2 regions of the Streptomyces sp. NPDC087310 genome follow, and region 2 is predicted to be linked to the other one. Evidence: riboswitches for the same ligand, from Rfam matches in the RefSeq annotation. Region 2 holds a riboswitch; the other holds the start of a gene.
What was found. A riboswitch is a leader RNA that binds a small molecule or an ion and turns the genes downstream of it on or off. The one in region 2 is predicted to bind cyclic di-AMP.

Region 1 (3,202 bases), on a different contig from region 2:
CTCGACGGCGTCCAGGGTCTCGGTCAGCGAGCCGATCTGGTTGACCTTGACGAGCAGGGCGTTGGCCGAGCCCTCCTCGATGCCCCGGGCGAGGCGCTCCGGGTTGGTGACGAAGAGGTCGTCGCCGACGATCTGGACCTTGGCTCCCAGCTTGTCGGTGATGACCTTCCAGCCGGCCCAGTCGTCCTCGAAGAGCGGGTCCTCGATGGAGACGAGCGGGTAGGCGGCGACCAGCTCCTCGTAGTACTCGGTCATCTCGGCGGCCGAGCGCGACTTGCCCTCGAACTCGTAGGAGCCGTCCTTGTAGAACTCGGACGCGGCGACGTCGAGCGCGAGCGCGATGTCACGGCCGGGGACGTAACCGGCCTCCTTGACCGCTTCGAGGATGAGGTCGAGCGCGGCGCGGTTGGACTCCAGGTTGGGCGCGAAGCCGCCCTCGTCGCCCAGGCCGGTGGAGAGGCCCTTCTGCTTCAGGACCTTCTTGAGCGTGTGGTAGACCTCGGCGCCCCAGCGCAGCGCCTCGGAGAAGGACTCCGCGCCGATCGGGGCGATCATGAATTCCTGGATGTCGACATTCGAATCGGCGTGCGAGCCACCGTTCAGGATGTTCATCATCGGAACGGGCAGCAGGTGCGCGTTCGGGCCGCCCAGGTAGCGGAAGAGCGGGAGGTCGGACGCCTCGGAGGCGGCGTGCGCGACGGCGAGGGAGACACCGAGGATGGCGTTGGCGCCCAGCGAGCCCTTGTTCTCGGTCGCGTCCAGGTCGATCATCGCCTGGTCGATGAGGCGCTGCTCGGTGGCGTCGTACCCGACCAGCTCCGGGCCGATCTGCTCGATGACGGCGAGGACGGCCTTCTCGACACCCTTGCCCAGGTAACGGTTGGCGTCTCCGTCGCGGAGTTCGACGGCCTCGAACGCACCGGTGGAGGCACCGGAGGGGACGGCAGCACGACCCGTGCTGCCGTCGTCGAGGCCGACCTCGACCTCGACCGTGGGGTTGCCTCGGGAGTCGAGGATTTCCCGGGCTACGACGACGTCGATGGACGGCACGAGCATCTCCTTCTGGATGTGACGCGTGGGTGCAGGGTCTCTTGGCCTTGCGACATGAGCCTAACCGGCTCCGGGTCATCGGCCAGCCGGTGCCCGCCCCTAAGACGCCGCCGTGGACCCTCCCGGGCGACATGAGGCCCGGTCCGGTGCCCCGTTATCCGTGCCCGGTGCCCGGAAAAGGCCCCGGCCCGGCGCGTACGGGGGTGACGCGCCGGGCCGGGAAGGACGGATCAGCTCAGGTGGAGCTGCTGACCCGGGTAGATGACGTCCGCGTCGGGGACGATGTCCTTGTTCAGGTCGAAGATCTTCTCCCAGCCGCCCTTGACCTTCTGGGCGGTCGCGATCTTGGAGAGGGTGTCGCCGGACTTGACCTTGTACTCGCCGTCACCCTTCTTGATCGTCGCGGGACGGCTCTGGCCACGCGAGGCCGGCTGCGCCTCGTCACGGCTCGACTGCTGCGGCTGCGCCTGCTGGCTCGGGGCGGACTTCTGCGTACCGGAGTTGCTGGAGCTACCGGAGTTGCTGGAGCTACCGGAGTTGTTGGAGCTGGAGGAACCGGTGTCGGAACCGGAACCGGAGCCGGTCGATCCGCCGCCGTACGAGGCGCCGGAGAGGTTCACGCCGCAGTTCGGCCAGGCGCCCTTGCCCTGACCCGCGAGGACCTTCTCGGCGACGGCTATCTGCTGCGACTTGGATGCCTGGTCGGCGCGCTGGGCGTAGGAGGTACCGCCGTAAGCGGCCCAGGTGGAGGGCGTGAACTGCAGACCGCCGTAGAACCCGTTGCCGGTGTTGATCGACCAGTTGCCGCCGGACTCGCACTGGGCGACCTGGTCCCACTCGGAGGCGGTGGCGGCGGAGGCGGCGGTGGCACCGAGCAGGGGGGCCGCGACGGCGGCACCGGTGATCCCGGCGAGCGTCGCGTAGCGGACGGCCTTGGACGCGCGACGGTGCTTGGCCTTGCTGGAACGCAGCAGCATGGAACACATCTCCTCACCGACGCCTACGAGGTGAGCTGTCGGGTTCGGGCCAATGAGTTGCCCGGCCGCGTGCTCTCACACGCGGCTTCACCCCAAGCCGGTCTCCGCCCGTCTCTCGACGGCCGGGCCCGGCACGAACCTATGGGTCCCCCGCTCCTGCCTTCGGCGCTTGAAGCGACGATTACTCCCCCCGACCGACGGCAGGATTCGGCGTGACGGTCGACGAGGCCCGCGGTGCGAGCGGTTCAGACCGTAATCACAGCCCTGCCGGTTGTTCAAAGAAGCACATCCCGGAAAAAACGCCCTTACCTCCTCCGACGGACAATACGTTTCCGCAGGTGGGAACCGGATTCGCCCAACGGCCGGGGCGCAGAGCCCGAGTTGCGGTGAAGAGACCCTTGTCTCACTTGCACAGAAGGGGACATACGGTCGCTAACTGACCGCGTTCCGGCCGGAGATCGGAGGCGCTGGCCAGGACGGACGCGGCCGAGGAGGCGTCAACGGGGCGCCGTTCAACGGCACTCGCCCGCCCGCTCCGGATCCGTACGTTCCGGGTCGCCGGATCCGTAGGTGTCCGGGTCCCGGATCCGTACGCGCCGATCCGCGATCCGTGCGTTCCGGGTCGCCGGATCCGTGCACGCCGATCCGGGAACCGTGCGTTCCGGGTCGCCGGACCCGTGCACGCCGATCCGGAATCCGTGCGCGCCGATCCCGGAACCGCCCGTTCCCGTCCCGGAATCCTCGGATCCGGTCGCCGGAAACTTCGGATCCGGTCGCCGGAAACTTCAACTCCGGCCCCGGAATCTTCGGCTTCGGCCCCGGAATCGCTGACTCCGGTCGGTCGGACCGCTGACTCCGGCCGGTGGGGCCGTCAGCTCCGGTCAGTCGGAACCACCGGCTCCGCTCGGTGCGGGCCACCGGCTCCGGTCAGCGAGGGCCGCCGACCGCAGTCGGACAGGACCGCCAGCCCCGGTCAGTGGGCGCCGCCGGCCCCGGTCAGTCGGGCCACCGGCCCGGTCGGACAGAACCGCCGGCCCGACCCCCCGGCGCGGGGTGACTCAGACCCAGCCGCCGACGACCTTCTGCCCGCCGGTCGCCAGGGAGAGGTGGCCGCCGACCGCGGTGACGACCCGCTCGACCTCGCGCTCCACGCCCTCCGTGAGCTTGCCGGCGTC
Region 2 (3,202 bases):
ATGTCGACCGCGATGCCCGCGTCGGGCTCGTTCTCCGTGCACGCCGAGCGCGCGCTCGGCCGGTGGGCGGGGTTCAGCGTCGGCTGGCTGTACTGGTTCCTGCTGGTCGTCGTGCTCGCCGTGGAGGCGACGGGCGCGGCGCAGATCGCGAACGGCTGGCTGCCCTCCGTACCGCAGTGGGCCTGGGTCCTGGTCTTCATGGTGGTCTTCACCGGCGCGAACCTCGCGGCCGTGAAGAACTTCGGCGAGTTCGAGTTCTACTTCGCGGCCCTGAAGGTCTTCGCGATCGTCGCGTTCCTGGTTCTGGGGCTGCTCGCGATCTTCGGCGTCCTGCCCGACACCGGCCCGGCCGGTCTCGCCAACCTCACCGGACAGGGCGGCTTCCTCCCGAACGGATGGCAGGGCGTCACCTCCGGGGTGCTCGCCGTGATCTTCGCCTTCGGCGGTCTGGAGGTCGTCACGATCGCGGCGGCCGAGTCCGACGACCCGGTGCGCTCGGTGGCCCGCGCGGTGCGCAGCGCGGTCTTCCGGATCCTGTTCTTCTACGTCGGCTCGATGGCGGTCATCGTGACCGTGCTGCCCTGGACGGCGCAGAAGGCGGGGCTCAGCCCGTACGTCACCGTCCTCGACGCGATCGGTATCCCGTCGGCCGGACAGATCATGAACATCGTGGTCTTCGTGGCACTGCTCTCGGCGCTCAACGCCAACCTCTACGGCTCGTCCCGGATGGTCTTCTCGCTGGCCGAACGGGGCGAGGCGCCGAAGGCCCTGCTGAAGGTGGGCGGCGCGGGTGTGCCGCGGCGGGCGGTGCTGGCGTCGGTGGCGTTCGGGTTCGTCTCCGTACTGCTCAATCTGAAGTGGCCCGACACGGTCTTCCTGTACATGCTCAACGCGGTCGGCGCGGTGCTGCTCTTCGTCTGGGCGATGATCGCCGTGTCGCAGCTCCTGCTGCGCCCGCGCATCGAGCGGGAGGCACCGGAGCGCCTGGTCCTGAGGATGTGGCTCTTCCCTGGCCTGACCTGGGCGACGCTCGCCGCGATCGCGACGGTGTTCGTCCTGATGCTCACCGATGACGCGGCCCGCCCGCAGCTCCTGTGGTCCCTGGGCGCGACGGCGCTCGTGCTCGCGGTGGCGGGGGTACGGGAGCTGCGCGCGCGACGCGTGTGACACGGGTGCCGCGTGGGGTACGGGAACCGGCCCCGGCCCCGCCGTCGTAGGACGGCGGGGCCGGGGCCGGTGTGCGGGGCGCGCGAGGGCGACGCCGGTCCGGTCTAGTAGGGACCGTTCACGTTGTCGATCGAGCCGTACCGGTCGGCGGCGTAGTTGCACGCGGCCGTGATGTTGGCGACCGGGTCGTAGCTGTCCGTCGACGTACCGGGCACGTGGTACGCCTGGAACGTCGGGGCGATGACCTGGAGCAGGCCCTTGGACGGAACGCCGTTCTGGGCGTTGATGTCCCAGTTGTTGATGGCGTTCGGGTCGCCCCCGGACTCACGGATGATGTTGCGGTGGATGCCCTCGTACGTGCCGGGGATCCCGTGCTGGGCCATGACGTCGAGCGACTCGCGGATCCAGCCGTCCAGGTTGTCGCTGTACGTCTTCGCGGCGGCCTGGGTGACGGAGCCGTTCGTACCGGACTTCGTGCTCGCCTTGGTGGCCGTCTTCTCGGCGGTGGCCGGGGCCGTCCCCTTGAGGGTCAGCTTCAGGCCGGGGCGTACGTGCGACGGGTCGGCGCCGACGGCGCTCCGGTTGTCCTCGTACAGCTTCTTCCAGCCGCCGCTGACCGAGTGCGCGTGCGCGATCTTGGACAGGGAGTCGCCGGAGACCACGACGTAGGTGGTGGCCTTCGCCGGGGCGGCGGGGGCCTCCGCCGCCTGGGCGGTGGCCGCGGACACCAGCGGGATCGCGAGGGCGGCGCCCCCGGTGCCCACCGCGACGAGGCGACGGGCGATGGAGCCAGCTCTGGAACGGCGGTGCTTGGCGTTTCTGGGCACGACGAATTCCTCTCCGTCGCCTGCGAGGTGAGCTGTCGGGTTCGGGCTGGAGATGCCCGGCCGTACGACGGTGCGTACGGCTTCACCCCGAGCCGGTCCGGAATTCCGGACCGGCGACTTACCTGGGTCCCCCGCTCCTGCCTTCTGACGGATAGGTGTGTGGGATTCCGGACGGCGGCAGGATTTGGCGGTCCATCCGGATGGACGTGAACGTAAGCGAGAAATCAGGGCCGCACAAGTTCCGCAAAGGCGGCGCAATCGCCTTTCCGGAGAGGTTCCGGGAACTCAACTTTCCTCCCCTGTGAGAGAAAGCGCCCACCTCGCCCCGCCCGCCCGTCGCCGGGGGTATGACGCAGGTCACGAACGTAACGGAATTATCGGACAGGCAAAAGGCGTTAGAGGTGTCAAGGCACATTAATCATGCCTATATCCGCCTAACGGTCAATTCCGACAAAGACCCATCATTGGGTCGCGCCGAGTTGCCGTCGGGCTGCCGTCGGGTTGCGGGATCCGGCACGCCTCCACCCGACGCCCCGACAACTGCGGACAGTCCGCGGGAATTGACCGGGGGCGCCACCGAATTCTCCGTGCCGTTCATTCTTCTGACGGCATGTCGATTCACGCGTCCCTTCCGGCGGGCCGGGTCACCGCACCAGGCAGGGGCGCTTGCCGTCGAACTCCCAGTCCTTCACCAGAAAGCGCATCGCTGCGGCGTCGTCCCGCCCGGAGAGTTTCTTCTCCCGATACAGCTCATGGGCCGCGAGCAGCCGGTCCATGTCGACCTCGACGCCGAGACCCGGGGTGTCGTCGACGGCGATCTCGCCGGCGGTGATCCGCGGGGGCTCCACGGTCAGCCGCTCCATGCCCTCCTGCCAGATCCAGTGGGTGTCCAGGGCGTTGTACTCCCCCGGGGCGGCGGCCCCGCACTGGGCCATCATCGCCAGCGAGATGTCGAAGTGGTTGTTGGAGTGGCAGCCCCATGTCAGGCCCGCCGCACGGCAGAGCTCGGCCACCCGCACCGACCCCCGCATGGTCCAGAAGTGCGGGTCCGCGAGCGGGATGGAGACCGACTGCAACGCCATCGCGTGGATGAGCTGACGCCAGTCCGTCGCGACCATGTTGGTCGCGGTGGGCAGACCGGTGGCCCGGCGGAACTCCGCCAGGATCTCCCGGCCGGAGAAGCCGTCCTCGGCCCCGCACGGATCCTC

Region 1: another riboswitch for cyclic di-AMP. It lies ahead of ACIO3P_RS19765 (transglycosylase family protein); the one in region 2 lies ahead of ACIO3P_RS09430 (transglycosylase SLT domain-containing protein).

Annotation. Positions count from the first base shown of each region.
Region 1 covers NZ_JBIUYF010000005.1:113,179-116,380, forward strand. Annotated here, with positions in the region: gene eno (phosphopyruvate hydratase) at 1-1,056, opposite strand, end outside; gene ACIO3P_RS19765 (transglycosylase family protein) at 1,281-2,024, opposite strand; cyclic di-AMP (ydaO/yuaA leader) riboswitch at 2,033-2,205, opposite strand; gene ACIO3P_RS19770 (transglycosylase family protein) at 3,086-3,202, opposite strand, start outside.
Region 2 covers NZ_JBIUYF010000002.1:845,989-849,190, forward strand. Annotated here, with positions in the region: gene ACIO3P_RS09425 (amino acid permease) at 1-1,167, shown strand, start outside; gene ACIO3P_RS09430 (transglycosylase SLT domain-containing protein) at 1,272-1,994, opposite strand; cyclic di-AMP (ydaO/yuaA leader) riboswitch at 1,999-2,162, opposite strand; gene ACIO3P_RS09435 (enolase C-terminal domain-like protein) at 2,639-3,202, opposite strand, start outside.